Regions from separate parts of the Streptomyces sp. BRA346 genome, predicted to be linked through region 3. Evidence: riboswitches for the same ligand, from Rfam matches in the RefSeq annotation. Region 3 holds a riboswitch; each other region holds the start of a gene.
What was found. A riboswitch is a leader RNA that binds a small molecule or an ion and turns the genes downstream of it on or off. The one in region 3 is predicted to bind cyclic di-AMP.
Positions count from the first base shown of each region.

Region 1: it holds a riboswitch for cyclic di-AMP, as region 3 does, so the genes downstream of both, LCH29_RS37340 (M23 family metallopeptidase) here and LCH29_RS15865 (transglycosylase family protein) in region 3, are expected to answer to the same signal.
Region 2: it holds a riboswitch for cyclic di-AMP, as region 3 does, so the genes downstream of both, LCH29_RS19150 (M23 family metallopeptidase) here and LCH29_RS15865 (transglycosylase family protein) in region 3, are expected to answer to the same signal.
Region 4: it holds a riboswitch for cyclic di-AMP, as region 3 does, so the genes downstream of both, LCH29_RS26245 (NlpC/P60 family protein) here and LCH29_RS15865 (transglycosylase family protein) in region 3, are expected to answer to the same signal.

Region 1 covers NZ_JAIWIH010000044.1:34,116-38,371, reverse strand. Annotated here, with positions in the region: gene LCH29_RS37355 (DUF6227 family protein) at 1-31, shown strand, start outside; gene LCH29_RS37350 (hypothetical protein) at 169-552, shown strand; gene LCH29_RS37345 (PP2C family protein-serine/threonine phosphatase) at 711-1,988, shown strand; cyclic di-AMP (ydaO/yuaA leader) riboswitch at 2,253-2,383, shown strand; gene LCH29_RS37340 (M23 family metallopeptidase) at 2,395-3,558, shown strand; gene LCH29_RS37335 (aldo/keto reductase) at 3,716-4,256, shown strand, end outside.
Region 2 covers NZ_JAIWIH010000014.1:98,784-103,039, forward strand. Annotated here, with positions in the region: gene LCH29_RS19140 (M16 family metallopeptidase) at 1-535, shown strand, start outside; gene LCH29_RS19145 (M16 family metallopeptidase) at 532-1,941, shown strand; cyclic di-AMP (ydaO/yuaA leader) riboswitch at 2,167-2,328, shown strand; gene LCH29_RS19150 (M23 family metallopeptidase) at 2,343-3,137, shown strand; gene LCH29_RS19155 (GntR family transcriptional regulator) at 3,348-4,145, shown strand.
Region 3 covers NZ_JAIWIH010000011.1:29,118-33,373, reverse strand. Annotated here, with positions in the region: gene LCH29_RS15875 (FtsB family cell division protein) at 1-252, opposite strand, end outside; gene eno (phosphopyruvate hydratase) at 365-1,681, opposite strand; gene LCH29_RS15865 (transglycosylase family protein) at 1,822-2,496, opposite strand; cyclic di-AMP (ydaO/yuaA leader) riboswitch at 2,503-2,670, opposite strand; gene LCH29_RS15860 (transglycosylase family protein) at 2,925-3,914, opposite strand; gene LCH29_RS15855 (cytochrome P450 family protein) at 4,029-4,256, opposite strand, start outside.
Region 4 covers NZ_JAIWIH010000023.1:101,177-105,432, reverse strand. Annotated here, with positions in the region: gene LCH29_RS26255 (hypothetical protein) at 22-375, shown strand; gene LCH29_RS26250 (L,D-transpeptidase family protein) at 519-1,244, shown strand; gene LCH29_RS26245 (NlpC/P60 family protein) at 1,309-2,490, opposite strand; cyclic di-AMP (ydaO/yuaA leader) riboswitch at 2,499-2,721, opposite strand; gene pcrA (DNA helicase PcrA) at 2,890-4,256, shown strand, end outside.

The DNA of each region.
Region 1 (4,256 bases), on a different contig from region 3:
CCACGCCCGCGCCCTCGGCGTCGATCTCTGAGTACGCCGAGTTCCGAATGATCCGACAGTGGGCCCATCGGGTGAAGTGCGTGCGCGCCTCCCTGATGTCGCGGTTGTCCTTTCGTTGAATCGCAACGTGTGGTTTTCCGCGGATTCGGCTCTTCTGGAGGAAATCTCGTGAACATCGGAAAGAAGGTTGCTGTCCTGACCGTGGCGGCAGGCGCCCTGGTCCTGGGGAGCGCGGGTGGAGCGTCCGCCCACGGGTACGGCGGCTTCGACCCCTTCGGGGCGGTCCAGACCAACTCGTGTGACACGGCCATCGGCCCCATCGTCAACACCGCTGTGGGCGCCACCACGGGTGACATCTCGTTCGCCAGCAACTGCCTCAACTACACCAACGGCACGGCGGCCGTTCAGTCCAACGACTGTGACACGTCCACCGGCCTCGTCACCAACATCGGCGGGCTCGCCAGCTCGGGCGACATCACCGGTGGCAGCAACTGCACCAACATCGCCCTCGCCAACGGCGGTGGCTACAGCGGCGGCTACGGCCGCGGCTGACGCCTACTGAGCCCTGGCGGATGCCACGGCTTCCCCTGCGGCCCCGGATGCCTGCCATCCGGGGCCGTGGTGCGTCCGGGGCTGTCGCGTGACGCACCTGGCGACGCACCCACATGGCCGCGATCGACTCGCACGGCGGCCCGGCACCCGGAAGCCTGATGACGGAGTCACGGACCGACGGGGTCACGAACCAGGGAAAGCGAGACAGGCCGGTGGCGCGGGTGCGAGGGAGCAGGGCTCGTCCGGGCGCCCGTACGCCCGCCGCCGACTCCTCGGGCGCGGCCGCCGGACTCGTCACGGCAGAGGAGGCCCTCCAGGCATCCTCGGGGCGCCGGCTGGCCCGCTGGACCCCCGCCGTCCTCCTGCTCGGCGGCATCGCCTTCGACCTCGCCGCCCCGGCCCCGTACACCGCCTCCCCCTTCTTCGCCGCGGCCCCGCTGGTCGCCGCCTCCCTCTTCCCGCTGCGGCCGACCATCGTCACCACGGTGCTCGCCCTCACCGCCGTCTGCCTGCTGGCGGAGCTGCACGGCGTACGGGACCCGACCCAGGCCGCGACCGAGATCGCCACCGTGGCAACCGTCGCCCTGCTCGCGCTCGTGATCAACCGCGTCGTCCGCCGCGGCGACCGGCGGCTGGCCTCGGCGCGCGGCATTGCGGAGGCGGCGCAGCGGGCCGTGCTGCCCGTACCGCCCGCCCGTATCGCCGGGCTGGACGTCGCGGCGCGCTATGTGGCGGCCGAGCGGTACGCCGCGATCGGCGGCGATCTGTACGCGGTGCAGGACACCCCGCACGGCGTACGGCTGATCGTCGGGGACGTCCGCGGCAAGGGGCTCCAGGCCGTGGAGGTCGTCGCGGTCCTCATTGGTGCCTTCCGGGAGGCCGCGGAGCAGGAGGCGACGCTGGAGGGGCTCGCGGGGCGCCTGGAGCGGGCGTTGCGGCGCGAGGGCGCGCGACGGGCCGAGCTGGAGGCGTTCGAGGGGTTCACCACCGCCGTCCTCGGCGAGATCCCGCGCGGTGACTCCACCCTCCGCCTCATCAACCGCGGCCACCCGGCGCCGCTGCTGCTGCCCGGCGACGGCGCGGTGCGCCGCCTGGAGCCGGAGACGGCCGCGCTGCCGCTGGGGATGGGCGAACTGGGCGCGTGGCCCGACCGGGTGACGGAGCTGCGGTTCCCCGAGGACGCGATGCTGCTGCTGTTCACGGACGGGGTGACCGAGGCCCGTGACCGGCACGGCACGTTCTACGTCCCCGAGGAGCGGCTGCGCGGCCGCCGCTTCACCGGGCCGGGCGGGCTGCTCGACGCGCTGGTGGAGGACGTCGCGCTGCACGCGGGCGGGGAGACCTCGGACGACATGGCGCTGCTCGCGGTCCGGCGCCCGCCCGGAACGAACGGAATCACGACCCCCGCTCCGGACACGGACCGTAGCCAACCGTGACGCCCGTGCATAACGATTGACACACGATCAGCCCGCCGGAGGTTTTTACCATCCCTTTTCAACCGGGGTGAAACGCCCCCATCTGTCCATCCTTGGTTACTAAGTTCATGCCAAAGCTACGCGGATTCTTCAGAAGAGCTTGGAATCATGTCGCGCTCTCTATTAACGTTCGATAACGCAGCGCGGTCGGCACAGCCGTCGCAGAGGCGGCACCGTGCGCCGTCGCCGAATCCCGTACGTGCAGCGCGCCAGCACCACCAGTAGCACCAGGCACCACCAGCACCAGGGAACCGGGGAACCACCACCTTGGGGTGAATCGGGTCGAACCTGACCCGTAGGAGACCTTCCTGCTCCGAACCCGTCAGCTAACCCGGTAGGCGAGAGGGAAGGAAAGGAGTGCGCCCCGGTGGCGTCCAACAGGTCCGTACTGGACGAAGCTCCGTACCGCTCATCAGGTACGGGTCCCGGCACCGCGACCGCGTACGGAGTCGGCTTCGACGCCGGAGCCGGCGCCCGCCCCACGGTCGGCCTCGGAGCCGAAGCGGATGAGCCGCCCCTGGGCAAGGAAGCCGTCTGGGACGAGTGGAACCCCACCGAGGAGTCCATCGCTCCGCTCCGCGGCCGGCACCGCGTCGGCAAGCAGCGCGGCGGGACCATGGCCCGCAGCGGCGCCGTCCTCGGCGTCGGCGTCATCGCGGCGGTCGGCGCGGGCGGCATGGCGAGTGCCAAGGACCGGCCGACCGTCCCGATCTCCATGCCGGACCTCGCCCACGTCGCCGACGAGGTCAAGGCCCAGCTGCCCGCCGCCAAGGACCTGCCCGGCATCGGCTCCCTGATGGCCGACGACCAGGACTCCGCCCAGACCACCGCGACCGGCCTCACCACCAGCGGCGCCGAGGCGGGCGAGGCGCTGCGCACCCGCATCCTGCGGCAGGCCGAGAGCCAGCAGACCGCGGCGGAGGACGACAGACGCGAGAGCGAGGCGCGCGCCGCCGCCAAGGCCGCCGCCGACGACGCAGCGAAGGCCGCCGCCAAGGCCCGCGACCTGGCGGAGCAGAAGAAGGCCGAGGCCGCCGCCAAGAAGAAGGCCGCCGAGGCCGCCGCCAAGGCGAAGGCGGAGGCCGAGAAGGAGGCCGCAGCGAAGGCCGCCGCCGAGCGCCGCGCCAAGGCCGCCGGCGGGTTCACCCTCCCCGTCGCCTCGTACACCCTGACCGCGGGCTTCGGCCAGGCGGGCGACCTGTGGTCCGCCGACCACACCGGCCAGGACTTCGCCGCCCCGACCGGCACCCCGGTCAAGGCGCTGAGCGGCGGCACCATAACCCAGGCGGGCTGGGCCGGATCGTACGGCTACCGCATCGTGCTCACGCTCGATGACGGCACCGAGATCTGGTACTGCCACCTGTCGTCCATGGTCGTCACCTCGGGCAAGGTGTCCTCGGGCGAGACCATCGGCCGCGTCGGCGCCACCGGCAACGTCACCGGCCCCCACCTCCACCTGGAGGTCCGGCCGGGCGGCGGCTCGCCGATCGACCCGATGCCCTGGCTGCGCGACCACGGGCTGAACCCGTGACCCCCTGATCCGGCCGTCGCCGCGGCGACGGCCCATCGTTCCGGCGGCTCTGGCGCTCTCTCCCCCCTTGACGCCAGGGCCGCCGGTTCTCTGTCCGCGGCCTCCGCTGCGGCCTCCGACGGAATAACCCCCTCCCTCCTGCGCGTTGTAGTGACGCATGACTGAGACCCGCAAGGACACCCGTAAGAACATCGGCAGCCTGTCCGTCTTCCCGCTCTCCCTGGGCGGCAACGTCTTCGGCTGGACGGCCGACGAGGCCGAATCCTTCGAGGTGCTCGACGCCTACGTGGCGGCGGGCGGCAATTTCATCGACACCGCGGACGTCTACTCCGCCTGGGCACCCGGCAACGAGGGCGGCGAGTCCGAGACCATCCTCGGCAAGTGGTTCGCCTCCCGCGGCAACCGCGACGACATCGTCCTCGCCACCAAGGTCGGCGCCGGTTTGCCGGAACCCCGCGGACTCTCCTCGTCCGCCATCAAGTCCGGCCTGGACGAGTCCCTCCAGCGCCTGGGCACCGACTACGTCGACCTCTACTACACCCACTACGACGACACCTCGGTTCCGGTCGAGGAGATCATCTCCACCCTCGACGAGCTGGTGAAGGCGGGCAAGATCCGCGAGATCGCCGCCTCCAACATCTCCGCCAAGCGCCTGGACGCCTCCCTCACCTTCTCCGCCCAGGAGAACCTGGCCCGCT
Region 2 (4,256 bases), on a different contig from region 3:
GCTGACCGTCCTCGGTGGCGGCGAGTCCTCCCGGCTGCACAACCGACTGGTGCGCCGCGACCGTACGGCAGTCGCCGCCGGGTTCGGTCTGCTGCGGCTGGCGGGCGCGCCGTCGCTGGGCTGGCTGGACGTGAAGACCTCCGGCGGGGTCGAGGTGCCCGGCATCGAGGCCGCCGTCGACGAGGAGCTGGCCCGCTTCGCCGAGGAGGGCCCGACGCCGCAGGAGATGGAGCGCGCCCAGGCGCAGATCGAGCGCGAGTGGCTGGACCGGCTGGCCACCGTCGGCGGCCGCGCCGACGAGCTGTGCCGCTTCGCCGTGCTGTTCGGCGACCCGCAGCTGGCGCTGACCGCCGTGGGGCGGGTGCTGGACATCACCGCCGAGGAGGTGCGGGCCGTGGCCGCGGCGCGGCTGCGCCCCGACAACCGGGCCGTGCTGGTCTACGAGCCCGTCCAGGGCGCCGAGGACGCGGACGACGAGTCCTCCGGTGCCGCAGAAGCCGCCGACACCGACGCAGAAGGGGAGGCGGCCCAGTGAGCGACGCCGTCACCGCCACCATGACCTTCCACCCGCAGCCGCAGGGCGGCGCCCCCAAGCCGTGGGCCTTCCCGGCGCCGGAGCGCAGTGAGCTGTCCAACGGGCTCACCGTGCTGCGCTGCCACCGCCCCGGCCAGCAGGTCGTCGCCGTGGAGATCAACCTCGACGCCCCGCTGGACACCGAACCGGCCGGTCTGGACGGCGTCGGCACGATCATGGCGCGCGCCCTGTCCGAGGGCACCGACAAGCACACCGCCGAGGAGTTCGCCGCCGAGCTGGAGCGCTGCGGCGCCACCCTGGACGCCCACGCGGACCACCCCGGCGTCCGGGTCTCCCTGGAGGTGCCGGTCTCCCGGCTGCCCAAGGCGCTCGGCCTGCTCGCCGACGCGCTGCGCGCCCCCGCCTTCCCCGACGGCGAGATCGAGCGGCTGGTGCGCAACCGACTGGACGAGATCCCGCACGAGCTGGCGAACCCGGCCCGCCGTGCCTCCATGGCTCTGGCCAAGGAGCTGTTCCCGGCCGAGTCGCGGATGTCCCGGCCGCGCCAGGGCACCGAGGAGACCATCGAGGGCATCGACGCCGCGGCGGTGCGCGCCTTCTACGAGGCGCACGTCCGGCCGTCCACCGCGACCGCGGTCGTCGTCGGCGACCTGGCCGGTGTCGACCTCGACCAGGCGCTCGCCGACACCCTCGGCGCCTGGACCGGCGGCCCGGCCCCGCAGCGCTCGGTCCCGCCGATCATCGCCGACGACACCGGTCGTGTGGTGATCGTCGACCGGCCCGGCGCGGTCCAGACCCAGCTGCTCATCGGGCGCATCGGCGCCGACCGGCACGACCGCGTCTGGCCCGCGCAGGTGCTCGGCACCTACTGCCTGGGCGGCACCCTCACCTCCCGGCTGGACCGGGTGCTGCGCGAGGAGAAGGGCTACACCTACGGGGTGCGCGCCTTCGGCCAGGTGCTGCGCTCCACGCCGCCCTCGCCGGCCGGTGGCGGCTCGGCGGGCGCCTCGCTGCTGGCGATCAGCGGTTCGGTGGCCACCGAGGTCACCGGCCCGGCGCTGGACGACCTGTGGACGGTGCTGCGGACGCTGAAGGAGGAGGGGCTGACGGACGCCGAGCGCGATGTCGCCGTGCAGAACCTCGTCGGCGTCGCCCCGCTGAAGTACGAGACGGCCGCCGCTGTCGCGGGCACGCTCGCCGACCAGGTCGAGCAGCACCTGCCGGACGACTTCCAGGCGCAGCTGTACGCCCGGCTCGCGGAGGCGGGGACGGTGGAGGCGACCGCGGCGGTCGTGAGCGCCTTCCCGGCCGACCGGCTGGTGACCGTGCTCGTGGGTGACGCCTCGAAGATCGAGGAGCCGGTCAGGGCGCTCGGCATCGGAGAGGTGCGCGTCATCACCGGCTGAACCGCTCTCCGCCGGGCCCGAGATGTTCCGGGGCCCGGCTCAACGCACCATCAGAACAAGGACCCTGGCGTCAAGCGAGACGCCAGGGTCCTCCCTTATGCCCGATATGAGGGGCGTTTGGTTTGTGGCGAGAACAACAAAAACCCGTAACCGTTTGGTGATCGAAACGCGGCCCGTTTAGCGTCAGTGCGGCTGTTCGCCGGATACCCGCCGCACCCGCGGCACGGACAGTCATCGCCGAGTCCCATGGTGCGAGTGCCAGGGGAGCCGGGGACCCAAACGTCCCTGGGGTGAATCGGACGCCTTCCCCGGCCGGGGGAGGGGCCCGTAGGAGACCTTCCTGCTCCGAACCCGTCAGCTAACCCGGTAGGCGAGAAGGAAGGAAAGGAGTGCGCCACCACATGGCGTTCACCCGTGCCGCAGGGAAGCACCGACGTCCCAGCCAGACCGCCGTCCGTACCGGCGCGAACATCGCCGGCATCACCACGGTCGCCTCGGGCGTCGTCGCCGGCATCGCCGGCCCGGCCCTCGCCGCGACCGGCGAGACGCCGTCTCCCCAGGACACCGGTCTCCGCCAGGCGATGGTGATCGGCGACGGCCTCTCCGACCAGATCGACGCGCAGGCCCAGTCCCAGGAGAGCGCCGCCGAGGCCGCCGCCGCCAAGGCGAAGGCCGAGGCCGTGGCCCGCCAGGAGGCCGCGCGGAAGGCCGAGGCGGCCGCGAAGAAGGCCAAGGCGGAGCGCGAGGCCAAGGAGCGCGCCGCGCGCGAGGAGGAGCGCAAGCGCCTCAACACGTTCGTGTCGCCCGTCGAGGGCTCCTCCGTCTCCACCGGTTACCAGGCGTCCAGCGGCCTGTGGTCCTCCGGCAGCCACACCGGCATCGACTTCAGCGCCTCCACGGGCACCGAGGTGCAGTCGGTGGGCATGGGCGAGGTCGTCGAGGCGGGCTGGGGCGGCTCGTACGGCAACAACGTCGTCATCAAGATGAACGACGGCACCTACACCCAGTACGGCCACCTCTCCTCGATCGGTGTCTCGGTCGGCCAGAAGGTCACCCCCGGCCAGCAGATCGGCCTGTCCGGCGCCACCGGCAACGTCACCGGCCCGCACCTGCACTTCGAGGCCCGCACCACCGCGGAGTACGGCTCGGACATGGACCCGCTGTCCTACCTGCGCTCGCACGGCGTCAACCTCTGACCCGTCGCCGCTCCTGTCGAAAGGCCCCGTCCGCTCCGGACGGGGCCTTCGGCGTTACCCGGCCGGGACGCTCCACTGTGACCAAAAAATATCCCTGAATTGCCTTCGCCCATCGGAAATCCCGGCGGCTTCGAATAGAGTCGCTGAACACGCGTCAATCGGATGCGTTTCGCGGGGTTGAGGCGGAGGTTCGACAATGCGGGACCGGAAGTGAACGGGGATACGGCCGCACTCCAGGGCGGTCGCCGGATTTCGGCGCATGCGGTGTGCACGGCGATCCGTGACGACATCATCTCCGGTACCTATCCGCCCGGCAGCCGGCTGACCGAGGAGCTGCTCGCCCGGCGCTACGGGGTCTCCCGGGTGCCCGTCCGCGAGGCGCTGCGCACCCTGGAGTCCGAGGGCTTCGTCACGACCCGGCGGCATGCGGGCGCGTGCGTCGCCCAGCCGTCCGAGAAGGAGGCGGCCGACCTCCTGGACATCCGGGCCCTGCTGGAGCCGCTGGGCGCCGCCAGGGCCGCCCAGCGCCGCACCGAGGGGCATCTGAAGGTGCTGCGCGGTCTGGTCCGGCTCGGCCAGGAGCGGGCCCAGCGCGGCCGCTTGGGCGAGCTGCGCTCGCTGGGCGACTGGTTCCACGAGACGCTCGCCCAGGCGTCCGGCAGCCCGAGCCTGGCGGGAATGCTGGTGCAGCTGCGGCGCAAGACGGCGTGGGTGTACGCGTCGGACCCGGCCCGGCAGGCCGCGCAGGTGGTCCAGTCCATGCAGCCCGTACAGGCCGCGCCGGGCCTACCGGGGGCGACCGGGGGCGCCGACCCGTCGGTGCGCGCCGTCGAGTCCTGGGCGGAGCACGGGGCGATCGTGGACGCGGTCGCGCGCGGCGACGCCGACCGGGCGCGGGCGCTCGCCGCCGCGCACACCGAACGCTCGCTGGCCGAATACCGATTGCGAAACGGGTCCCAGGTGAGAACTTCGAAACATTCCGTAAACACGGCGAGCGGCCGGAATTAACAGCCGTCCGCTAATGCGGCTCAATGGAATTCGGGATGCGAAAAAACAACGGGGCCGCGGTGACCCGTAATGGTTCACCGCGGCCCCGCCGCGCCGAAATGTGATTCGGAC
Region 3 (4,256 bases):
GAGCTTGGCCACCTCGGCGCGCTCGCGCTGGGCCTGGCGCCGCTGGTCGGCGATCTCCGAGCGCTGGGAGATGTACTGCCGCATGGGATACGCCAGGGCGACCACCAGGGAGCAGACGACCAGCGCGAGGAGGGCGGCCCGGCCGGTGAGCCGGCTGCGGCGGCGCTTGATCCGGGCACGGTAGACCCGGGCGGCGGCGTGTTCGCCGAGCGCCTTCAGCCTGGTCGCGGTGGAGAACCGATCCGCCGGCACGTCGCCTCCCCGGTGATGACTTCGCTTGAGTAACGCCGTCCCCGGCCACGGTACGGGACCGCGGCCGGGGACAAGCGTCAGACGTGTCCGCTCCTCGAGGTTCGAGAAGCGGTCAGCCCTTGAACCGCGGGAAGGCGGAGCGGCCCGCGTACACCGCGGCGTCGTCGAGGATCTCCTCGATGCGCAGCAGCTGGTTGTACTTGGCCACCCGCTCGGAGCGGGCCGGGGCGCCGGTCTTGATCTGGCCGCAGTTGGTGGCGACGGCCAGGTCGGCGATCGTGACGTCCTCGGTCTCACCGGAGCGGTGCGACATCATGCACTTGAAGCCGCTGCGCTGGGCCAGCTCGACGGCGTCGAGGGTCTCGGTCAGCGAGCCGATCTGGTTGACCTTGACCAGCAGGGCGTTCGCGGTGTCGTTCTCGATGCCGCGGGCCAGCCGCTCGGGGTTGGTCACGAACAGGTCGTCGCCGACCAGCTGGACCTTGTCACCGAGCTGCTCGGTGATCGTCTTCCAGCCGTCCCAGTCCTCCTCGTTCAGCGGGTCCTCGATGGAGACCAGCGGGTACGCCTCGACCAGCTCGGCGTAGTACGCGGTCATCTCGGACGCGGTGCGGGCCTTGCCCTCGAACTGGTAGACGCCGTCCTTGTGGAACTCGGAGGCGGCGACGTCGAGCGCGAGCGCGATGTCCTGGCCGGGCTGGTAGCCGGCCTTCTTGATGGCCTCGACGATCAGGTCGAGGGCGTCCCGGTTGGAGTCGAGGTTCGGCGCGAAGCCGCCCTCGTCACCGAGACCGGTGGACAGGCCGCGCTCCTTCAGCACGCCCTTCAGGGTGTGGTAGACCTCGGCACCCCAGCGCAGGGCCTCGGAGAAGGACTCCGCGCCGACCGGCGCGATCATGAACTCCTGGATGTCCACATTGGAGTCGGCGTGCGAGCCGCCGTTGAGGATGTTCATCATCGGGACCGGCAGCAGGTGCGCGTTCGGGCCGCCGAGGTAACGGAAGAGGGGCAGGTCGGACGCCTCGGAGGCGGCGTGCGCCACGGCGAGGGAGACGCCGAGGATGGCGTTGGCGCCGAGCGAGGACTTGTCCGGAGTGGCATCCAGATCGAACATCGCCTGGTCGATCAGGCGCTGCTCGGTGGCGTCATAGCCGACCAGCTCGGGGCCGATCTGCTCGATGACGGCGAGGACGGCCTTCTCCACGCCCTTGCCGCCATAGCGGTTCTTGTCGCCGTCACGGAGTTCGAGGGCCTCGAAGGCGCCGGTGGAGGCGCCGGACGGGACGGCGGCACGGCCGGTGCTGCCGTCGTCGAGGCCGACCTCGACCTCGACCGTGGGATTGCCTCGCGAGTCGAGGATCTCGCGAGCTACGACGACGTCGATGGACGGCACGAGGTTCTCCTTCGTATGGGTCTTCGGTAGCAGCATGAGCCTAACCGCACCGAAGCCCCGGCGGGGTGCACCGTGGGGGCGGCGCACCCGGCCGGGGCCAGGGGGCGTCTTCCGGATCATGCCTCTGATCCGGCCTGACCCGAAAGACACCCCCTCGTTGACTACGGTGTGGCTGCTCAGCTCAGGTGGAGCTGCTGGCCGGGGAAGATCAGGTCGGCCTTCTGGATGACGTTCTTGTTCAGCTCGAAGAGCTTCTTCCAGCCGCCCTTGACGTCCTCCGTCTTGGCGATCTTGCCAAGGGTGTCACCGGACTTGACCTTGTACTCGCCGTCGCCCTTCTTGATCGGGCCGCGGGTCTCGGCGCGCGCGGCGTGCTCGGGCGCGCTGCGGGGCGCGGCCTTCGGCTTGGCGGACGGGGCCGACTGCGAGGAGTCGGACTGGCTCTGCGACGGGGTGGACGGCGCCGGGGCGGACGGGGCGCCGCCGCTGGTCAGGCCCTTGCCGCAGACCGGCCAGGCGCCCTTGCCCTGGCTGGCCAGGACCTTCTCGGCCACCTGGATCTGCTGGGCCTTGCCGGCCTTGTCGGCGGTGGGTGCGAAGGCGGTACCGCCGTACGCGGCCCAGGTGGAGGAGGAGAACTGAAGGCCGCCGTAGTAACCGTTGCCGGTGTTGATCGACCAGTTGCCGCCGGACTCGCACTGCGCGACCTGGTCCCACTGGGACGTGGTGGCGGCAGAGGCGGACGTCGCACCGATGAGCGGGGTGGCCACGGCGGCTCCGGCGAGGCCGGCGAGCGCTGCGAAACGAGTGGCCTTGGAAGGACGACGGTGCTTGCCCTGAGCGTTGGACATGTTCGTTCGTTTCCTCACCGACGCCTACGAGGTGAGCTGTCGGGTTCGGGCGTGAGTTGCCCGGCTGGGTGCGGGGGTCCGCACCCTGCTTCACCCCTAGCCGCTCGGCCGATCTTGCTGGCCTCCCGGCACTTACCTTGGGTCCCCCGCTCCTGCCTTCGGCGCTGGCGCGTCGGTACCGGACGACCGCCGGCAGGACTCGGCGTGACGGTCGACGGTGCTCGCGGTGGCGAGCGGAAAGACGTTAAACACACGTGCGGGAAACGTTCAAACACCCTTATCCCAGTGAACAGGGCTGTTATCGATCTCACTCGGCCCACATCGGCGCAGGTGGGGCCGGGTGCGGAGAGACCGGACACCTCGGACGCCCCGGAAAATGTGACGAGAGGTATGTCTCACCGGTTCCAGATCGGGCAAATCACCCCGAACTACCGGCTCCTGATGGTGAGATCAAGTCGCTGACCAGGGAGAATGAGATCCGGGTCGGTTCCGATGAGGTTTTCGTTGGACTCGTAGAGCCGACGCCAGTCGGCGCCCAATTCCTGCTTTTCGGCGATTGCTGAAAGGTTGTCACCCGGACGCACCGTGTAGCCGCCATCCGTGGGGTTTTCCGCCCTGTCGGCACCGCCGCGCGAGGCGTGGTCGCTCGGCCGCTGCCCCGTGTCCCGTTCGCCCCGGCGGGCGCCGGAGGTGCCCTCGGAGCCGCGCTCGGTGGAGGAGGGGGTCGGCGAGGGGTCGGACGCGCCGGGGGACGGCGCACCGGAAGAAGGGGACGGGGAGGACGCGCCGCCGTTCGAGCCGTCGGAGTCGTTCGCGTCGTCCGAGTCGTTCGAGTCGTTCGAGTCGTTCGAGTCGCCCGGCGTGGCCGAGTGCTCGGGCCGCTCCGGCCCGGTGGGCGCGTCGGAGGCGTCGGAGGCGTCCGGCGTCTTGCCGGACGGAGCGCCACGGTCCCGGGCGTCGGACCGGTCACGGTCCTCGCGCTCCGCGTCGTCCTGCTGGGAGGGGCGCGCCGTGCTGCCGGGGTTCACGTCCGGGGCGTCGCCGCCGTCGGTCAGCCCGGCGTTCAGCGCGCAGCTGGGCCAGGCGTCCGGGCCGCGGTCGCCGAGGATCGACTCGGCGACGGCTATCTGCTGGGAGCGGCTGGCGAGGTCGGGCCGCGGGGCGTAGCTGGTGCCGCCGTACTTCTTCCACATGTCGAGGGTCAGTTGCAGGCCGCCGTAGAAGCCGTTGCCCTCGTTGGCGCTCCACATCCCGGCGCTCTCGCACTCGGCGACCTGGTCCCATGTGGAGGCGGGGGCTGCCTGGGCGCCGGTCGCTCCGAAGAGCGGGAGGGCGATGCTCGCGCCGGTCACCCCCGCCGCGACGACGATGGCCGGAGCCTGGCGGGGGCGGCGGTGACGTCCGTTCCCGGAAAGCATGCGAATCGCCTCTCGTGTGGGGGCTCGGTTTGTCGGTTGAACATAGCGACGCCACACGATCATCACAAGCCGGTGTATCTCAGGTCACGTCACGGTCACATGGCTGACCGGATGTCACTTTCCCCAGGTCACCGGAAGGGCGCGCAGTCCGCGCATGATGAGCCCGCCACGCCAGCGCAGGTCGTCCGGCTCCACCGCGAGCCGGAGATCCGGGATACGGCGCAGCAGGGTGGCGAGCGCGGTCTGCGCCTCGAGGCGGGCCAGCGGGGCACCCAGACAGTAATGGATGCCGTGGCCGTAACCGAGGTGCTGGTTGTCGGTGCGGGCGAGGTCGAGCACGTC
Region 4 (4,256 bases), on a different contig from region 3:
GCGGCGCTAGTCTCCGGTGCCATGGACGTACTCATCAATGTGTTCGTCGGCCTGCACATCGTCGGCATCGCCGCCCTGCTGGGAGGCTTCCTCTCCCAGCTCACGGCGATACGCGGGGACGGCGCGCGGATGACGCCGGGGATGCTGCACGGCGCGCTGACCATGCTGGTCACGGGGGCGGCTCTGGTCGGGCTGAACCAGGCGGACGATCAGACGGTCAACAACATCAAGATCGGCGTCAAGCTGGCGCTGCTGATCGTGATCCTGGGCCTGGTGTACGTGAAGCGGGACGAGGAGAAGGTGGAGCCCGCGGTCTTCAGCGCGGTCGGCGCGCTGACGACGGTGAACATCTTCATCGCCGTGCTCTGGACCTGATCCGCTGACGCCCCATCCGTGCTCCGGCTGGGCCAACTCGGGGGCGGGAAGGGGCGGAATGGGGGAAATCGCACCTGTAAGCGCAACCCGACGCACTCTTCGACTGTCTTACCCGTCAAGGGCAAGCCCGGAGGGAGCGCGCAATGGGGGTAAAGGCAGGGTTCGGGGCGTGGCGGGCATGGCGCCGCCGTACGGCGGTCGCCTTGGGCATGGCGGGCATGGTGGTGCCGCTGTCCGTCGCGCTCGGTACGGCACCGGCGCAGGCGGCGACGGCGTGCACGGCGAGCACCGGTCCGTATCAGAGGCAGGTCGAGAAGTTCCTCGGCCGTCCCGTCGACGGTCGGCAGTCCTCGGGGGACTGCCGCGCGACGCAGAGATTCCAGATCAACCACGGCATCAGCCCGACCATCGGCTACGCGGGCCCCGTCACCTGGGGCGTCATGAAGCTGATCAACGCGCAGTACGCGGCGGGCCGTAACCCCAACGCGGCGCGCAAGTGCCCCACCAACAAGGGCCGTATCGCCTGCGTCGACCTCACCCGGCAGCTCAGCTGGGTGCAGGACGGTTCGCGGCTGGTGTTCGGGCCGGTGCCGGTGCGCACCGGGCGGGACAGGTACGAGACCCGCACCGGGCTGAAGCAGATCTACTGGCGGCACAAGAACCACTGGTCGACGATCTACCACGTGGCCATGCCGTACAGCCAGTTCTTCGACGGCGGCCAGGCGTTCCACTCCATCGCGGGAAGCGTATGGTCGCCGCCCGGCTCCCACGGCTGCGTCAACATGCGCTCCGGTGACGCGCAGAAGTACTGGAGCCTGTTGCGGAACGGCGACGACGTGTACGTGTACGGGCGCAAGCCGGGCACGTGATCCGGCCGGTGTTCACGGTGTGAGCGGCGGCTGCCCGATCGGGCATCGGGCAGCCGCACTGCGGCTACGCGGGCCGCACGCTCCCGTAGATCGGCATCTCGGTGATCGGCGCCTTCTTCACCACGTCCCCCGGCTTCGGCGCGTGGATCATCATCCCGTCGCCGATGTAGAGCCCGACGTGGCTGATGTCGTCGTAGAAGAAGACGAGATCACCGGGCTCGAGGTCGGAGGTCGAGACGCGCGTACCGGCCTTCACCTGGTCCCATGTGGTGCGCGGCAGGGAGACACCGGCGGCCTTCCACGCGGCTTGGGTGAGCCCCGAGCAGTCGTAGGAGTTGGGCCCGGTCGCGCCCCAGACGTACGGCTTGCCGAGCTGGGACTCCGCGAAGTCGATCGCCTTGGCCGCCTTGGTGCCGTTCGTGGCGGTGGACGAGCCGGATGAGCTGCTTCCGGAACCGGAAGAGGAACCGCCGCTCGACTGCTGATCCTGTTCCTGCTGCTTCTGCTGGGCCGCGGCCTCCCGCTGCTTCTCGGCCAGCTCGGCCGCCTTGCGCCGCGCCTCCTCGGCCTTCTTCTTCTCGATCGCCGCCAGCCGCGCCTTCTCCTTGGCGGTCAGGTTCGCCAGCAGCCGCCGGGCCTGCGCGAGCTTGTCCTGGACGGCCTTCTTCTTGGTCTTCAGCTCTCGCTGGGTCTCGGTCAGCGACTCCAGACTCTTGGCGGCCTCGCGGCGCTCCTTGGCGGCCTTCGCCGCCTGCGTCTGGAAGTCGTCGACGGCCCGCTTCTGCGAACCGGCCATCCGGTTCATCAGATGCGACTGGTCGAAGAGGTCCTGCGGGTCGTTGGAGAACAGCAGGCTCGCGGCGCTCGAGGTCATGCCGCCGTTGCGGTACTGGGCCGCGGCGTAGGTGCCGAGCGTGCGGCGGGCCTCGTTGAGCTTCTCCGTGTTCTCGGCGACGTCGTCCATCATCCGGTTGACCTTGGTGCGCTGCTGCTCGGAGCGCTCCTTGGCGGCGTTGTAGTGCTGGGTGGCGGTTTCCGCCTGGTGGTAGAGGGTGTCCACCTTCTCCTTGACCGCCTCGATCGACTGCGTGGTGCCGGGCTTGGGGTCGCCCGGCGCGGCGTTCGCGGTCTGGGAGAGGAGGGTGACGGAGGCGAGGGCGGCGGTGGTGAACCCGACGGCCGTACGGCGCCCGGTGGAGGAGGCGGCGGTGGGTATTCGGGTCCGCGGCTTGCGGTGCGACGCCAAGGGAGGCGACTCCTTCCGTGGACCGCCTACCGGGTTAGCTGTCGGGTTCGGGCGATACGGAAGGTTGCCCTACGGCCTCTGCGGACGGACGACATGTCGTACGCGTCGTACCGCCGCTCGGGCCGATTCACCCCGGTGTTGTCGGGCCCCTCCTCCCCGAAGGGGGGCGAGGAGGGCGGGTCCCCGGCTCCGGGCGCCTTGCGACACGGACGGACTCGGCGGAGGCTGCCCGGGCCGGCGCGGTTCGCCGACGGGTCTACGGGCCGCCTGAGGGAGGACGGTAGCCAACTCGTGGGGCTCCTGTGAAGGCTGGTGGTCGATATGCCCGAAACCGTTTCGTGACATCCATACGCAGTCCATGCGTAGGCTGTCAGTGCGGCGCCCTAAACTCGGTGAGCGATGAGCAGCCTCTTTGATGACAGCTTCCTGGCGAATCTCGGGCCTCCGGAGGAGGAGCCCCCGCCGCCCGAGGATTCCGCACACCCGGGTCACGCCGGCGGTTCGGACGGTTCAGGTGGCGAGGAGGTGCCGCACCACCTCTTCACGGGCGCATTCGACGCGCCGGTGCCCAGCGGGACCAGAGACGCGCATTACCGGAACGGCGCGGCCCGCCCCGCCGTCGACCCCGCTGCGCTGCTGGAGGGGCTGAATGAGCAGCAGCGGGCCGCCGTGGAGCACACCGGCTCGCCGCTGCTGATCGTCGCGGGGGCCGGGTCCGGCAAGACCCGGGTGCTCACCCACCGCATCGCGTATCTGCTCGGCACCCGCCATGTGCACCCCGGCCAGATCCTCGCCATCACCTTCACCAACAAGGCGGCGGGCGAGATGAAGGAGCGGGTCGAGGAGCTGGTCGGCCCGCGGGCGAACGCGATGTGGGTGATGACGTTCCACAGCGCGTGCGTGCGCATCCTGCGCCGCGAGTCGAAGAAGCTGGGCTTCACCTCATCGTTCTCGATCTACGACGCGGCCGACTCGAAGCGGCTGATGGCGCTGGTGTGCCGGGATCTCGATCTCGACCCGAAGAAGTTCCCGCCGAAGTCGTTCAGCGCCAAGATCTCCAACCTGAAGAACGAGCTGATCGACGAGGAGACCTTCGCCGGTCAGGCGGCGGACGGCTTCGAGAAGACGCTCGCCGAGGCGTACGCGATGTACCAGTCGCGGCTGCGCGAGGCCAACGCCCTCGACTTCGACGACATCATCATGACCACGGTCAACCTGCTCCAGGCGTTCCCGGACGTCGCGGAGCACTACCGCCGCCGCTTCCGGCACGTCCTGGTCGACGAGTACCAGGACACCAACCACGCTCAGTACACGCTGGTGCGCGAACTGGTGGGCACGGACACGGACGAGGTGGCGGCCGGTGAGCTGTGCGTCGTGGGCGACGCCGACCAGTCGATCTACGCGTTCCGGGGCGCCACGATCCGTAACATCCTCCAGTTCGAGGAGGACTACCCGGACGCGCGGACGATCCTGCTGGAGCAGAACTACCGCTCCACGCAGACGATCCTGAGCGCGGCCAACGCCGTCATCGAGCGGAACGAGAACCGCCGCCCGAAGAACCTGTGGACCGAGGCGGGCACCGGCGCCACCATCACCGGCTACGTCGCCGACACCGAGCACGACGAGGCCCAGTTCGTCGCCGACGAGATCGACCGGCTGACGGACGCGGGGGACGCCCGGGCCGGGGACGTCGCGGTGTTCTACCGCACCAACGCCCAGTCCCGTGTCTTCGAAGAGATCTTCATCCGGGTCGGGCTGCCGTACAA